3 regions of the Paenibacillus sp. JNU01 genome follow, and region 3 is predicted to be linked to each of the others. Evidence: riboswitches for the same ligand, from Rfam matches in the RefSeq annotation. Region 3 holds a riboswitch; each other region holds the start of a gene.
The links. A riboswitch is a leader RNA that binds a small molecule or an ion and turns the genes downstream of it on or off. The one in region 3 is predicted to bind cobalamin.

Region 1 (5,887 bases), 2.2 Mb from region 3:
AACCAGCACTTCCTTCATCAAAATATGGGTTGCCCCGCTTCAACTAATCGATGTCCCGCCGTAGCAGCAGTTGAGGTATGGCATGGTCGGGATGGGAGACAATTGCGGGTTTGACGCGAAATATGTCCTGAATATTCTCATCGTTGATTAACGTATGAGGTGTGCCCTTTCCCACCGCCACGCCCTCACGCAGCGCCAGAATATGATCGCAAAATAACGCGGCGAGATTCAGATCATGCAGCACAGCCACAATCGTAATGTTGTTTCTCTGTCGCCAGGCCGATAACAATTCCATGAATTGCAATTGATACTTAATATCCAGGAACGTAGTCGGCTCGTCCAGCAGCAGCAACCGCGGCTCCTGAGCCATGACTTTCGCTAGTGCGACCCGCTGCCGTTGTCCGCCGCTGAGTGCATCCAGCGGTCTGTCCGCGAGCTCCGTCAATCCCAAGTCTTCGAGCACCCTGTCTACCACAAGTGCCCCATCACCCACTTCCCGCCCCAGCCAGTTCTGGTACGGATATCGCCCCATCTCCACCACGTCCCGTACAGGATAAGAGATGGCTGGCAAGCCGTCCTGCTGCAATACAGCGATCATGCGTGACAGGTCCTTACGGCTGTATGAGCTGATATCTCGACCATCGATACGGATCTGACCTTCGCTTAACTGTTCCGTTCCGGCAATAAGCTGGATCAGGGTGGACTTGCCGCTACCGTTTGGACCGACAACTCCCCACCAGTCACCTTCACCAACATGCCAGTCTACACTGCGCAATGCCTGATGATCACCATATGACTTCCCAGCTCCCTTAATGGAAATAAGTGAAGTTGAGTTCGAACTGGTACTGGAATTCATGGCATCATCCCCTTCTGCAACTTTTTGTTCCGGTGCAGCAGGTAAGCAAAGAACGGCGCACCAACAAAGGCGGTGACCACCCCGAGTGGAATTTCAGTGGGCGCCAGCAACGACCTTGCGATGGTATCGGCCCACACCATGAAGATCGCTCCACCAATGGCAGACAAAGGTACCAGCAGTCGATAATCCGGCCCCACCAGCAGCCGCAACATATGCGGGATCACCAATCCGACAAATCCGATGACACCGGATACCGAGACAGCCCCTGCGGTCAGCAGTGTACCGACTGCCAGCACGGACAGCTTAAGCCTGTCCACGCCAATCCCGATATGTGCCGCTTGACGTTCTCCCAGCGCAAGCACATTCAACGAACGTGCCCGGCTCCAGAGAAAGACCAGCCCCAGCAAAAAATACGGGAAAAGGATGGCCGTATACGACCACCCGCGTAATGCCAGACTTCCCATCGTCCAGTATATAATTTCATTAATCGTCTGTTTCGACATGGTCGACAGGAAGGAAACAACTGCGCCCAGGAAACTTTGCATAACCACACCAGCCAGAATGAGGCTGTGTGTTGGTATTTTACGCCCTTCACGAGCCAGTGCCATCACAAACCATAACGTGATTACACCCGTCAAAAACGCAATCAAAGGTAACGTCCAAATCCCGATCAGTGCGTACTGCAATCCGAAGAAAATCAGGAAAGCAGCCCCTACCGATGCACCGGATGATACACCGAGTGTAAACGGATCGGCCAGCGGATTACGCAGCACACCCTGGAAGCCCGCACCCGCAATGGCCAGTGAAGCCCCCACGAGCACAGCAAGCAGTACACGCGGAAAACGGACTTTCCAGATAATCTGTTCAGCTGGCTTATTCCAATCCGGTGTTATCCAGTCGCCCACCCAGGGAATTTTGTGAATCAGGATGCCTGCAATATCCCGAATTGGCAAAGCTACTGAACCAATGCCCGTGCAGATGAGCACGGTGAGCACCAGCAGCACCATGCCCGTCGTTCCGAACAGGATCAGCTTTTTACTCATTGGAACAAGTCAGGGTAGATCGCTTTGGCTACTTCTTTCAACCCTTGAGTTACCCGTGGACCCGGACGGCTCAACAGGTTGGCATCCAGGCCAATAACCGCGTCATTTTTCACAGCCGTAATTTGATCCCAGCCGCTGCGCGCCTTGATGATCTGATCCAGTGTTTTGGAGTTTTCGTCAATTACATCGTTGGCATACAGGATCACATCCGGGTTGGAGGCAATCACGTTTTCTTCATTGATTTGGTACCAGCCTTTTTCGTTTGAAGCGATATTGGTTCCTCCGGCTACAGTGATCAGTTCGTCCATGAACTCACCTTTACCTACCGACCAACCTGGGGAGAATTCAACGTATACTTTTTTCTTCTCTTCCGGTTTAACTGCCTTCACCGCTTCGGTTACATCCGTCACGTCCTGTTTCATCTGAGTGATGATTTCTTGTGCTTTTTCCTGATGATCGGTGATTTTACCGAAGGTTTCGATATTGTTCATCACATCGTCAATGGATTTAGGATCCGTTTTGAAAATGGTAATACCCAACTCGCGCAGCTTCTTCACGGCATCCTCGCTCATCGAGATTCCTGTGAAGACGATGTCGGCTTCAGATGCAATGATGGACTCTTCGTTGGGCTTGGTGATGCCACCCATTTTCGCTTTGGTTGTTGCTGCTTCCGGATAATCGTCATAGTCGGATACACCAACGATTTGATCGTCCAATCCAAGGGCAAACAGGGATTCCGTCTCAGCCGGAGACACGGATACAATTTTGGCTGGCGCCTTTTCAAAAGTGAAAGACTCACCCGTTGCATCCGTAACGGTCAGTGGATATTGTGTTTTGAGGTCCGTCTGCGCCTGGCCTTCGGACTGCTCCTGTGCCGGTTGCTGTGAAGTACCTGTGCCCTCGTTCGTTGTTGCATTGCCACATCCGGCCAAAGCCAGTACGAGTGCCGCTGCACTTAGCAGGGACGCTACGCTTTTCCAATTCTTGAAATTCATTCTGTTATTCTCCCCTTCTCTATTTGTGCTATTTTCTTGCATCGTGCTCAAACTCCTGCTCCCATGCCTTGGTGTTCCTGTACAAGTTAAACCCATCAATTTTACACAAATCCACTCCGATTGCAGTACCATCTTCCGATCGCTGTTATCCCCAGATTTGTTTGATTCCCTTTTCGAAAGGGAAAATCCGGGGATAAGCGTATGCTTCCAATGTAGCTTTCTTGTAGAAAGCTTTAAGCGAACACTTCGTTTCTTCAGATCGGTTCTGCACTCTTCGTTAACGTGTAAAAGTTCGGTTCTTTTACATGAACAATAAAAAATCCCCAATCCATACGTCCAGGATCAGGGATGACGTCTCGCATATGGCGATCTGTACATGTTCAACCAAAGGTTGTCCATGCGCATAGAATTGCCCGAAACGCTGTCCTTTCCTCGAAGGAACACCGGTTTGTACGTCCAGGGCAGGTAACCTGACTTACAGGAATCATCCTGTTTTACAGTGGCGGGACCGTGCCGGATTTGCACCGGCTTCCCCATTTCACCCTTGTGTGTTTCACGACTCGTACTAATCTGCCATGAACATAGCCTTCACACGCGGGACCCTTGGTCGCTGATATGGTATATCATTGTCATGTAATTTCTACATGTTATATACGCATTAGGCTTCACAGCCTGCACCGTATCTGTATCCATGCTGAAGTCACACTTCTGTTGTGATTATAGGGTATATTGTACATCCTTACAACCCGATCGGCGGAAAAGTCACTCTGCTGCCAAACCACTCATTCCCCTGTTGATCAAGCTGAACCTGAATCGCCTGTCCCGGGACAACATGTGTATCCCAGAATCCAAGCCCGGCAATCAGACGGGACAAGGCATACCGGATGACACCACCATGCGTAACCACAACTATGGTTGACTCGCGCCCCTCATCAACGTGCATCGAAGGACGACCCTCCAACAACATCTCTTGGAGAAAGGAATCCAACCGTCCCGTAAACTCCTGCCACGATTCCCCATCAGGCGGAGTGACCTTCTGCGGCGCATCAATCCAGTTTCGGTACTCAGGGTTATCCTTGAGCTGCTCATACGTTAGCCCTTCCCACTGTCCAAAATCAATTTCACGCAGACGCGAATCGAACTTCACCTCTCCGCTGGCATCAGGAAGAATCTGTTCCAGCGTCTGTCGGCAGCGCAGCAGATCACTGCAATATACCTCGTGCCACGAAACACGGCTCAATTGTTCATGAAGCGGAGCCAGTTCTTCTTTGGCATCTGGCAGCAGACCGATGTCGGTATGCCCCAGGTATCTTTTTTCCACATTCCATAGCGTTGTCCCGTGACGGACCCACAGAATGTTTCTTTTCATTGAAGCCGGTTGATCCGTATGTATGTCCTTGCCTGCATCCCCCTCATTTAGGGCCATAACAGCATCCCTCCTGCCAGCCAGCCACCCAGCGATATTAACACACAAAGTGCAACAAAAGCCCCTGCGGACCAGAACATTAGGCGTGATGTTCGCACAATATCCTCGGCTTCCATCGGCCGTGTGGCCTCGCCCATATAGGCACGAAACGAAGCAACTCCGTGATACACGTTATGTCCGCCAAGTCGGATGCCCAGTGCTCCAGCCACTGCTGATTCGGGAAACCCGCTATTCGGACTTGGATGCAGTCTTGCATCCCGAGCGACCATCCGTGCTGCTCCTTTGGCATCAAATTTCATGACCCAGGCACCCACGATTAACAGCATTGCGGTGAGCCGGGCGGGTATCCAGTTCGCCACATCATCCAGACGGGCCGAGGCCCAACCAAGATGCAGATACTTGTCATTTTTATATCCGACCATGGAATCCAGTGTGTTGACGGCACGATAAGCCATGGCTAGCGGAGCGCCTCCAATAAGCGCATAGAATAACGGGGATACAATGGCATCCACGATATTTTCGGCAACCGTCTCTACCGTTCCCCGCACAACCTCCGGTTCATCCAGATGCGCCGTATCACGTCCTACAATCATACTCAGTGAACGTCTGGCCGCCGGCCAATCCTGATGCTTCAGATGACGATACACTTCCATACCTGCATCCTTCAGCCCTTTTGAAGCAATGGTCGTTGCGATGAGCACCACTTCAGCTGCCGCCGCAATGACAGGATGAATCAATCCAAGCACATATACAAGTCCCCAAGTGATGGCAAAAGAACCCCCCGCAACCACAAGCGGGAACAACAGCCCTGCTCTCTTCAGCCCCGAATCTGTGTTCACACGCGAGCGAATAACACGCTCCAACGCCGAGATGCCTTTTCCCATGCCAATCACCGGGTGGGGAATCCAGCGCGGATCACCGATACATCGGTCTAACAGGTACGCCAGTATAATAATCCAGGCTCCAGCCATGCCTGTCCAGAACGGCCAGGTCCATAGATGCTCTATCTCAAAAGTCATTTGTGCCTGATCCTCTCTTTCCATAACAGTCCGGCCTGAAGGCTCTCCGTCACCGTGTCGTATACCAATCTGCCAATCGCCGCCCCCGCCGTAGTCGCCGTCCCGGCATAAGTGATCATCGGTTGTGGTTCCTCCACTGCCTGACGTACTGCAAACACAATGGCATCAGTTGTGGTGCCGGTGGCGGGCAACCCGTTCTCCGAATCCAAAACACCTGCATCCGCCAGCGCTGCCGCTTTGGCTTCCACCGCCGTCTGCACCGCATTCACCATCGCCCCGGTGGTCATGCGTCCATTCAACCAGAGCATGATGTTAATTGTACCCGGGACATAGGGCTGCTTCGTTAGATTCCGTGCTGAAGGAGCAGAATGCTTCATGTCGGAAGCCATCTTCTTATTTCCCGCTGCATCAAATACCGTTCTCTCCGAACCCGCGCGTGCTGCATTCGATACCCCCGCAGTGGTGCAGCACAGAAGACCAAATTCATCACTTGTAAATTCCTGAATGGAGGTATGCTCCAGCCTTACCGCTGTCAACAATCCGGCACA
Region 2 (5,887 bases), 810 kb from region 3:
GGTTCGTAACCATATCCTTTGATCTTGTCATATCCAAAAGGCAGCGCCGAGGTAAATGGACCTTTGGCCGCCTGACCTCCCACCAGCGTATTGGCATACATCTCCCGGTCTACACCATAAGAAATCGCTCGGCGAACCTCCTGATCACTCAGTAGCGGTTTGGTTGTGTTAAACCATACAAACTGGGTACGCAGGCTAGGAATTTCATCAATGGTGTATTGACTCTTGTCCTGGAATAGCGTCAAATTGCTACGTCCCACGTTACTGGCTACATCAATCTCTCCAGACTGCAGGGCAAGGGCACGTGTGCTATCATCCTTAATATATTTCAACGTCAATGTGTCTACATCTGCCGCACCGCCCCAGTACCCGTCATACTTTTTCACCTGGATCTCCTGATCCGGCGTATAACCTGTCACCATAAATGGCCCCGTGGCGATAGGCTCGCTCTTGAATTTGGATGTATCTGCACTCGTATCCACAATGACAAACAGTGGCTCGGCAATATTACCAAGCAGGGACGCATAAGGCTCTTTCGTTTTAATCGTCAGATCTTGTCCTTCAGCAGTCATTGAGGCTACGGGTACAGTCGCTTGTCCTCTCTCGTTTAACTCAATGGAGCGTTCAATCGATGTTTTCACTGCGTCGGCAGTTACCTTATTTCCGTTATGAAAAGTTACACCTTCCCGAATATGAAAGTGCCAAGTCGTGTCATCCACTCGTTCCCAAGTATCTGCAATTTTAGGGACCAGCTTCATATTCTCGTCAAACTGGATCAGTGTCTCCCCAATCGCTGCACGCGTCAGCGTCCAGCCATTCCATTCTTCTGCCGGGTCCAGACTGCTGCCAAGCCAGAACAGGGCCACATTCAGATGAGTCAGTGCACTTGTCGTACCCTTGTCCGTAGCCGCTGACTTCTCCGTTGCACCAGACGAGGTCGATGGATTATTGGCAGTGCCGCAAGCTGCAAGCAAGAACACAACGAACATGGATACGATGGTGAGCAACATTGATTTTTGAAAATTCCCCTTCATTCCGGTTCCTCCAGTTAAGCTGTATTTTTCTTGGGATCAAGCACATCTCGCAGACTGTCTCCCAGTAAATTAAAAATAATGACGGTGCTGAATATCGCCAGACCCGGATATATTAAAAGCCATGGTGCAGTCTGCAGATATCTTCTGCCTTCATTTAACATGGCCCCCCACTCGGGGTTCGGTGGCTGCGCGCCAAGCCCAAGAAAGGACAACCCCGAGATCGACAGCATCATACCACCCACATCCATCATCGCCATGACGATGATTGGAGACATCATATTAGGCAGGATCGTCCTGCCAATGATCTGTATCTTACGTGCTCCGCTGAAAGCAGCGGCAGCCACATATTCCTTTTGCTGAAGGGAAATCACCAGGCTTCTGGCCATCCTTGCATACTTCGCCCACCAGACAACCGACAGTGCCAGCACTGTATTGAACAATCCCGGCCCAAGCATCCCCACCACAGCGATCGCAAAAATCAGGCCCGGAAATGCCATTAAGGTATCAGACAGGCGCATGAGCACCATATCCGTTACCCCCCGAGCGAAACCGGCGATGACTCCAATCGCTACACCTAGCACAAACACGATGCCAATCATCATAAAGGTGAGCAGCAGCGAGGTACGAGCACCGTACAGAAGACGAGATAATACACATCGACCCAGCTGATCGGTTCCAAGGGGATATTCAATGCTGGATGGGTGCAATACTTTGGCAAAGTTCGTTGCAAGTGGGTCGTGTGGTGCAAGCAGCGGTGCAACCATGGCAAGAATAATCCAGAAGGCGGTCAGAGACAGCAGGAAGGTGAACCAGCGATTCTGCAGTAATACCAGTCTGAAGGCTCTCATCTATATATCCACTTCCAGTCGGATTCGGGGATCACGAAGATGAGTCCATACATCAACCAGCAGATTCAGGGTGACATATATGATCGCCATCCAGATGACATATCCCTGAATCAGCGGATAATCCCTTGTGAAAATCGCATCTACAGCCATCTGTCCAACACCCGGCCACACAAATAAACTTTCCACAATCGCTGCACCACCTAACAAAGCACCTGTTGTCATACCCATAAGGGTAACGATCGGCAGCAGGGCATTGGGAAGAATATGACGCAAAATAATGATCGATTCCTTCACACCTCTGGATCTGGCTCCGATCACATAGTTCTGGCTTGTCTCCTCAAGCAGGATCGCACGAATCTGTCTGCTGTACTGGGCAACAAGTGGAATCGCGAGAGTACATGCAGGCAGAATCAGGCTGTACCATCCGGAGTTGCCCATTACTGGCAGCAGCTTCAGTTGTACACCGAAGACCAACATGAGTAACATACCTAACCAGAAGCTGGGCATCGATAATCCGGCAAAAGAGAACAGACGAATGACGTGATCAAGCCATTGGTTACGGTAGACAGCCGACAGCATCCCCAGTGGAAAGGAAACCAGAATAACCAGAAGCATAGCGCTTCCTGTTAGCCAAAGCGTTGCCGGGAGCCGTGCCATCAGCACGTCCAGTACTGGACGATTGTATTTATATGATGTACCGAAGTCTCCAGTTACCACCTGTCCCAACCATGTCCCGTATCGGTAGAAAAAAGGCTCATTCAATCCAAGCTCAGACCTCACCTGCCTGACCAGCTCATCGGATGGCGTTACCCCTGTAGACATAAGCATAAGTCTGGCTGGATCTCCAGGAGACAGGTAGGTTAGCAGGAACGTCAGGAACGTGATGCCGAACAACACAACTACCAGTTGTAATAATCGTTTAACGATATATCTGCTCAATTGCTCTAACGTCCTTCCCCAAAACTCTATGTATGTGCCATGATGTTCTTCGTTCATAACAAAAAAAGCGTCCCTCTCCGTGTTACTGGATGAGGACGCCTTAAACAAACAGATTTTCAGAAAAAATCATGCTCTCTAAACACCTTCCTATCTCCCGTAGGGTACTACTGTGTTTGTTAAACCTGGCAGGTCTCCTGGCTCCAGAATCATCGTCACTTGCAGCTCCTTCCCGGTCTAAACCAGTGGATTATCGCTACCTGACTCCTCTGTTACAGTGGCGGGACCGCGCCGGTATTACACCGGACTTCCCTATTAAGCTTCCACCCTGACGGGCAAAGCACCAAGTTCCACATATTCAATTACACTTCTGTATCAGTATAGCGGGACAACGTTTAATGATCAAAACTTTTCTTTCAAATTTGAAACACTAGGTGCGTCTAATCGCGAATTCTCGACCCCTTCGGAGATACGCCCGTCACACGCTTAAACATCTTGGAAAACAATAATGGGTCCGTATAACCGACAGAATGGGCCACTTCACTGACCGACAGCCCTGGATTCTGAAGAAGTTGGGCAGCACGATTCATACGGTACTCCAGAAAAAATGACTGTAGCGACATGCCATATCGCTCTTTGAATAATCCCGATAGATACGTGCGATCCAGCCCCACGGCTTGGGCAATATCCAGTATGGAAGTTCGCTGACTGTACCTGTTCTCCATAAATTGCACCGCCTGCCGGATGTATGTTTCTTTGTTTGAAAGGAGCTGCCCGACCTCTTCCTTCACAGGTGAAGAAGAGATTAATTCTGCCATCAAGCGGTACAAGAGACTCTGGTTCAACACATCACCTTCCGGTCGCGTGGAAGCTTGGACCATCTCCGTATACAACTGTTCCATCGTAATCGTATCATGGACATCATATATCGGGCGCTCCGGGCTCAGTTGGGCACGTTGCATGAATGCTTTGGCTTGTACACCTTTGAAGCCGAACCACGAATACGTCCAGGGCTCCTTGGGATCTGCCTCATAATGAATAAGCGTATCCGGGAAAATGATAAAACCCTGTCCCTCGCTAAGCTTGTATTCCTGGTCCCCCATGTACACGATGCCCCGTCCTTCATGGATGTAATGCACAATATAGGAATCACGTACACCCGGTCCCCAATAATGGGCGGGTTCACACGCCTCCCACCCGAAGAACAACAAGACCAGTTCCATCTGTGTCCAGTCCGTGGCTACCACATTCATCTCTATTTTTCTCATTTTATGCCCTCCCTTCTTGTTTCCTTCCGAGGCTCACCATCTATATGCCTAATTAAATTATAACAGCTAAAGAACATAAATATTAGTTGAAAACGGAAACAAAAATGGGATTATGCCATGTTTGAGAGGGGTTGAGCCATAGTTATATGTGCCGAATCGGCCTATAGTTGGGGTACAACATTTTTCAGGGAGGCTGAATTTAAGATGAACAAAATTACGTTTCTCGGTGCGGGAAGCACCGTCTTTGTCAAAAATGTATTGGGTGATGTCATGATGACCGAAGCACTGCAGGACTTTGAATTGGCATTGTTTGATATCGATGCTGAACGTTTGAGCGATTCCGAGCGTTTGCTGACCAGTCTGGCCCGTTCACTTGGAAGTCGTTGCGTCGTGAACGTATATCATGACCGTAAGGAAGCACTGCGCGGAGCCAAATATGTCATCAACGCCATCCAGGTCGGTGGATATGATCCATGTACCATTACGGACTTCGAGATTCCGAAGAAATACGGACTGCGTCAAACGATTGCAGATACACTCGGAATAGGAGGGATTTTCCGTAACTTGCGGACGATTCCGGTTATGCTGGATTTTGCCCGGGATATGCAGGAAGTCTGTCCGGATGCATGGTTCCTGAATTACACCAACCCAATGGCCGTACTTACCAACGTCATGAATGTGCATGGCGGGATCAAAACCGTAGGTTTGTGTCATAGTGTGCAGGTATGTGTACCACATCTGTTTGATGCACTGGGGATCGATCAGACAGGTGTTGTTGCTAAAATTGCAGGGATCAACCACATGGCGTGGTTGCTCGAAGTTACCAAAGACGGGCAGGATCTGTACCCCGAGATTAAACGTCTGGCGAAGGAAAAGCAGAAAGAACAGCATGACGACATGGTTCGTTATGAATTGATGCAGCGATTTGGCTATTATGTAACGGAATCGTCCGAGCATAATGCCGAGTACCACCCTTACTTCATCAAGCGGAATTACCCGGAGCTGATTGAACGCTTCAACATTCCACTGGATGAGTATCCACGCCGCTGTGTGAACCAGATTGAAGGCTGGAAAGAAATGCGTACCAAGCTGTTTGCCAGCGAAAATATTGAACATACCCGCAGCCGTGAATACGCATCGCATATTATTGAAGCCATGGAGACGAATAACCCGTACAAGATTGGCGGCAACGTCATGAACAACGGACTGATTACGAACCTCCCGCGTGAGGCATGTGTCGAAGTACCTTGTCTGGTCGATGGATCAGGAATCAGTCCTACCTACATTGGGGATCTGCCTCCACAACTCGCGGCATTGAACCGGACAAACATCAACACGCAACTGCTGACCATTGAAGCGGCAATCACCGGCAAAAAGGAACATATCTATCATGCGGCCATGCTTGATCCACACACGGCTGCTGAGCTGTCTATCGATGACATCGTAGCGATGTGTGATGAGCTGATTGAAGCTCACGGCGATTGGTTGCCAAAATACACGTCATAATATAAAAGCACCGTTCCTTTGCAGCCAAAGGGGACGGTGTTTTGCTCTTCAATAACGCTCATCCACTGAGGCGTGCATCACATCACTATTATGAAATGTCTCGCCCCCTTAAACCTTATTCGGCAGGAAGCAAAAAGCGATAACCAATGCCAGGCTCCGTCTGAATATACCGGGGCTTGGTTGGATCTTCATTTAATTTCTTGCGCAGATGTCCCACATATACCCGAAGATAATGGCTGTCGGACTCATGATGATGCCCTCCCCATACTTGCTGCAAAAGCTGACGCTGGGTGAT
Region 3 (5,887 bases):
GGGGCTTAATTAATGATTACTTAAGACTTATTTATAAAAAATTTAGTAAGGAATTAAGTATGGAATTAGTCACCACATATCGGGTTTACTTCCACAGTGACCGGTGCATCGACATGGCGGAAGCCCTGAATTACACCAACTCGTTTGAAGAACTTGTGGAATCGCTCATTCGGATGGCCCTTTTCCTTGTAATCCGCCACAATACGTTCCACAATGCCACCGATCTGATCACCCGGAATTCCCTCCGCTACGGGCTGGGCAGGGTGAGCATTGCGGCCGAATTTCTTGCCGCCGAGGAACAGGTCATATGCACCTTTGCGATACACGATGCCGATATCCTCCAATACTGCCCCGTAACATGCCATACCGCAGCCATTCAGCGCCACACTCGTTTCTTTGGGTGCACCCAGTCCGCCAATCACGGCCTGCAAATGGTTAGCCATCGGGACAGCATCGTCCTTCTCCATATTGCAGAAGTCACAGGCCTTCACCTTGATGACATCACCAATCGGTACAACGATAAAATTCGCTGCACGCAGCTCTTCAACCAGCGAGTCCGGTTCAAATGTCGGCACTCTCAGAATAATCTGGTGCTCCGGCGTGTACTCCAGTTCGCCATCTTCACTTGCACACTGCGCCAGCAGCGCCATCTGGGCTGCGGTGAATTTTTTGTTGCCCACGCCGGGCGACACGCCGACTTCGAACAGCGGCGCCTTACGCCCAGGCTCGGGCGCGGTGCGTACCGCCGTTGCGGTCGCGGCCTGCGATGCACTTGCTTCTCGGCTCGGCGCTGCTGTATTCAGCCAGCGGCTCGCCGATTCGCCCGCGAGCGCGCCGCCTGCCGCGAGCCGTGTCAGCGCCTCCGCGGCCAGCGCAGCTGCGCTGGCGCGTGGCGCTTCTGCGACTCGGCCCGGAGCGGCCTCTGCCGCAACGGGCGCAGGTCGCTCGCCGGCAAGCACGGCGGTGCCAGCGCCGCTCGCCGAGCTTGCCGCAGGCGTAGTGGCAGCTGCCACCGCGCCAGCGGGCGGCTGCCCTTGCGGAGCCGTGCCCGCTCCGGCGCTCGCGCCGCGCAGGGCTGGCTTCGCCTGTGGCTGCGCGGCCGATGCAGCGCTGGCCGCGCTCTCGCCCGCTGCCTCGCCGGAGGCGGCAGCGCGGGCTTCCCTTGCGCCGAGCGACCATGGCTCGGCTTCCGTGCGTAGTCGCTCATGAGGTCTGAGCGACTGTTCCGCGGTATTCAGCGTATATTTCCGCTGATACCCGCGGGGGGTGACCATGAGTCCTTCGTACATCATGGTCGAGGAGTTGCCGATAATCACGGTCGTCAGCATGCCGATATCATGATTCAGCATATCCTCCAGTGTGGTCATGACAACGTCCTGACGCTCACGGTATGCACTTTTCACCAGACCTACGGGGGTCTGTGGGTCACGATAACGCAGGATCATTTCCTGTGTCTCCACGATCTGGCGTGTGCGCCGTCCACTGCGCGGATTGTACAGGGCAATGACAAAATCAGCAGAAGCTGCGGCTTCAACCCGGCGAATAATGGTCTCCCACGGCGTAAGGTGATCACTAAGGCTGATTGTACATGCATCATGCATGACAGGGGCACCCAGCAGTGATGCACAGGACTGAATGGCCGATACGCCCGGAATAACCTCGACGGCAACACCCGTATCCGGCTTCCAACCTTGCTCCATCAGCACCTCGTACACCAGTCCAGCCATACCATACACACCTGCGTCACCGCTGGAAATTACGGCAACAATTTTGCCCATCTCCGCCTGTCGAACCGCTTCTTGTGCACGGCTTACTTCCTCCGTCATGCCTGTACGTACAATCGCTTGCCCGTTCAACAGAGGGCGAATAAGATCCACATACGTGTTGTATCCGATAATTACCTCACTCTCCTGAAGTGCTTCGAGTGCCCGCTTGGTGATATGTTCCATTGCTCCCGGGCCGAACCCGATAATCAGCAGCTTGCCTTGATCTTGCATGATTTCTCCTCCTTCATCACACTTGTCGTACTGATCTAAACAGTGAAGAAGGGCGGCTATGCCGACCTTCTCCCCCGCTGTACTGCATGTTCAACTCGTCAGCTCTGTTTACTCAGACTATCGAACAAGGCTCTTACATCAACCGTTATGATCCAACTAATCTATTCCTCTACCTGCAATTTCCCGACACAGGGTAGGTATCGCAAGGATGTGCATTTATCTAAAAAAACAAAAAAATCCCATCCTTGTAACGGATGGGATACGCATGTACGTACACTCAAGAACACAGCCCCAGACTCCCGAAGGGTAGTCCTGTGACTATGTGGCCTGGAGGGGCCAGCCGGGCGAACCGATTGTTCGCCCAATTCCTGATTCTTCGTACACCACTCCTTTCCGCGAAGGGTTTGGTGACACATGCAAGGTAGGTCTCCTGGCTTTGGATCATCAGCTTCCTTTTCTGTCTTCCCCGGCTTTCCGAGTGACTTGGATCAAAAAGGGCTTCACCATTACAGTGGCGGGACCGCTCGGGACTTTCACCCGATTCCCTGTTACCTCTTGCTGCACGCAAGAGCACCTTGCTTGTTTTCATTCAATATTGTTTTCATAATAACACCGTGCAGGAAATAATGTCCATGCTTATGATACTTATCCATTCTTCTATTTTCAGACAAAACAGAAAAAAGTCCTGATCCAAAAATCGGATCAGAACCCGGAATAACCTATGCATATCCCATTCGTTATAACCATCCAACAACAACCCTTGCATTGAGTTCGTTTCTGTTAACGACTCAACCTTTATTGCTGACCGCCAACCTTGTCTGCACGCCCTGCGGAAAAGTAACGTCCAAGTTCAACGATGAGTGCACCCATCTTCTCTTCCTCCGGAATGACCAGCGCCTCAATGCCTTCTTCACGCATGGAGTTTGCTGTAACTTTACCTACGGATGCAGGAATTACGCCTTGTCTGAAAGCGGCAAGCAACGGCTCAAGCTTGTCCTTGGAGGCCGCATATTGCGTTAGAAATCTGACCTGGGGTCCACTTGTGAACGCAACAGCATCTATCTCGAACTTTAGAATTTCATTCAACAGCTGTTCAAGCTCTGCATCTTCCGGCGGTACATGGCGGTAAGGGAGCACTTGTCTGACGATTGCACCTTGTTCTTCCAACCATGCAACGAGTTTGGGAGCTGTCTCCCCATGAAGCTGTAATATGACCTTTTTCCCTGCGAGATCATGGGGGGCGAATTCTCGAATGAGCCCGTCCGTGCTACCGTCATCATCCCGTACCAGGGGCGTTAATCTGCGCTTCTTGAGCGCATTCACCGTCTTGTATCCCCTCGCTGCAATGGAGGAATCCGATAATACATCCAAAAATTGTCCCGCGATTTCCATATCCTCAGCCATTTCAAACAATGCATCCAATCCCATACCCGTCGTTAACACCGCCCAGTCTGGCGGGTCTGAGATCCAGGATACCAGCCCATCTCTGATACTCCGATCATCCAGGAATACCGTCCCCTGTGCCGGTCGCACAAGCGGGATTCCCCCCATTTTTTCAACCAGTATGGACATCTCTTTCGATTTTCGTGGTCCTGTCAATGCTACACGCACACCTGCCAAATGTTGAGCCATTCATGTTCCCCCCGTTAGTCCAGCCGAATGTTCATCAGTCTGACTACAGTATACAGGGTACTTCTGTGAAGCGAAACTGTGCTTACCCTATTTTTGCCCGTTCATCTATAAGGATTTTTGATGGAATGTATCAGGAAGGTTGGAGTTCTCCCCCATGACGATCCTGCCTTCTTTTCTCCCCGTTCTTCTCCGAATCAGTGGATTCTTGTCCCTGTTCATGCTTCTCTTTCTTGGACTGCTCTCCCGATTTCTGGTGGGCAGATTCTTTTTTATCCTTTTTGCGAGGACGAAGGAAAAGAAACAGCACAATCGGGAACAGTACTTCAAAAACAATGGCAATCCATGTCCATTCCCGAGTAAACCGATACAGCTGAATTGCGTTCTTGAAGAACCAAAAGGCACATACGAATCCTAACAGCGCCACAGGGCCAGTCATGACCTTTCCCGATACGTTCGGAATCATTCGCTTCAGTCCCCAACAGACAAAGTACAGATCAAATGCAATTTTGGTAATCATGGTAGGCAGGGTCGCCGCTGCCAGCGCCAGATCAAACCGATCCAGGAAATCACTTATTTGCAACTGTCTTGCCAGCTCATAAGAAGGGTATACCAGCCTGGACGCAATAGGCACACCTATCGATGTAATGGTTTCCACAAGAATCAGTATCATCAGCAATCCCGAGATGATAATGCCCCATAACACAGACTTGAAGCGAAAGTCACTGCCCTTAACGACAAAAGGCAGTGCGATCATCTCTCCGTAAAAAGAAAATATGTACCAACTCCCCTTACCTACTCCTGCAACATCCACATGAAAATAAGGCATCAGATTCTCCATATTGATCTGCTGGATAAGCATGAAAGGCACAATGAGAGAGTTCAACAGGAACAGGGTAACATAGAGTTCCGACATTCCAATCAACGAACCAAGCCCACCTCGGACGATAAATACCGCCATAATCATAAGTGACAATACAACGATGGAAATCGGTGTCGTCTCTAATAAAGTTATACTTACATAATCACCAATCAATCGGATATCTCTTGCGAATATGAAGAAAAAAAACAAAACGTACATTACACCTGCGAGCCTTCCCATAAAGGGGAATCGGTCAGCAAGGGCCTCAAATAGATCCTGATTCGGAAACCTCCGCTGGACTCGGCTTACCATCCACATGGATATAATCATCACGAGAACAACTGGTACATACGAGAGATAAGCATGCTGTTCCGCATAAAAAATGGCCTGTGCATGGGGTTGAATCAACGTGCCTGTAATACTGAGCAACAGCACGAGTAGTACAATCTGTCGAGAAGTCACACTTTGATTCATATAATACCTCCTTTCCATCATTCATTCTGTACTTCGCACCACCCCCAGTCCCCATCTACGGTAACGGTAAAAAGCGCTGGATGACATGGCTAATCCATACCGCCACAAAAAAGGTTTTGCTTAAATGGGTTACATAGAGCCAAAGGCCAGTTCCTATTCCAATCAGACCGTAGGATAACCATCGATTAACAGCTGCGGCCTGCTTCAGGTGTCTGAAGTCCATGACAATGACAATAATGACCATCCCCAGATAGGTGAACAATAGTGGTTTAATCATGTACAATATCCTCCTCCATGACACCAATCGGCTTGTTAACTATCCCCACATTTTCAATGATGACATGAGGGATAACGTTTACCTCAACATCAGGATAGATATCATTCCATCGATCCTTCATTTTGTCCCACTCTTTAGGCATGTGTTGATGGATCGACCGACCAATCCCGAGAATATCGGCATGGTATTTTTCCTGTATTAACCGAACTCCTTCAACGATATCCTCTTTTATTTTTTGGTGGATCGCGTCATTTAATTTCAAAATCTCTTTTTCACTCAGATCACCGTAATTTGATTCGTTATCTACTACCACGCCTTTGGCGTACAATTGAACGGTTACACTAACCTTGCCATTCTTGACACTGGGGTGCAGTGAAGAGTTGTTCTCGTTCAGCTTGATGAATATATCTCCTTCTCCGCGTGGAGCCTTGACCATAACTTCTGGTTCATTGGCTTCTCCCATAGCGAGAATCAAAGCATCTGCGGGAGCTTTGTCAATCATGCCTACCAACTTGTCTTTTTTAAAAATGGCCAGTCCATCCAGCTTGATATTTGTTTTGGCATCCTTCCAATTCTTCGGAACATTGTCCACTTTCGAAGCAACCGGCAGGAATGGGTCTACTCCTTCACTCAGGATCGCATCAGTGA

Region 1: linked by a shared signal. The riboswitch ahead of NLBNIHML_RS24755 (ABC transporter substrate-binding protein) and the one ahead of cobJ (precorrin-3B C(17)-methyltransferase) in region 3 are both predicted to bind cobalamin.
Region 2: linked by a shared signal. The riboswitch ahead of nikB (nickel ABC transporter permease) and the one ahead of cobJ (precorrin-3B C(17)-methyltransferase) in region 3 are both predicted to bind cobalamin.

What each region holds. Positions count from the first base shown of each region.
Region 1 is NZ_CP169723.1:5,687,856-5,693,742, reverse strand. It holds gene NLBNIHML_RS24765 (ABC transporter ATP-binding protein) at 44-856, opposite strand; gene NLBNIHML_RS24760 (FecCD family ABC transporter permease) at 853-1,899, opposite strand; gene NLBNIHML_RS24755 (ABC transporter substrate-binding protein) at 1,896-2,894, opposite strand; cobalamin riboswitch at 3,338-3,487, opposite strand; gene NLBNIHML_RS24750 (histidine phosphatase family protein) at 3,634-4,320, opposite strand; gene cbiB (adenosylcobinamide-phosphate synthase CbiB) at 4,311-5,291, opposite strand; gene NLBNIHML_RS24740 (adenosylcobinamide amidohydrolase) at 5,336-5,887, opposite strand, start outside.
Region 2 is NZ_CP169723.1:4,296,780-4,302,666, reverse strand. It holds gene NLBNIHML_RS18685 (ABC transporter substrate-binding protein) at 1-1,034, opposite strand, end outside; gene nikC (nickel transporter permease) at 1,049-1,882, opposite strand; gene nikB (nickel ABC transporter permease) at 1,883-2,878, opposite strand; cobalamin riboswitch at 2,989-3,181, opposite strand; gene NLBNIHML_RS18670 (AraC family ligand binding domain-containing protein) at 3,259-4,086, opposite strand; gene NLBNIHML_RS18665 (alpha-glucosidase/alpha-galactosidase) at 4,291-5,592, shown strand; gene NLBNIHML_RS18660 (response regulator) at 5,708-5,887, opposite strand, start outside.
Region 3 is NZ_CP169723.1:3,486,044-3,491,930, forward strand. It holds gene cobJ (precorrin-3B C(17)-methyltransferase) at 66-1,997, opposite strand; cobalamin riboswitch at 2,401-2,590, opposite strand; gene NLBNIHML_RS15130 (uroporphyrinogen-III synthase) at 2,793-3,629, opposite strand; gene NLBNIHML_RS15135 (GerAB/ArcD/ProY family transporter) at 3,760-4,962, opposite strand; gene NLBNIHML_RS15140 (hypothetical protein) at 5,018-5,239, opposite strand; gene NLBNIHML_RS15145 (Ger(x)C family spore germination protein) at 5,232-5,887, opposite strand, start outside.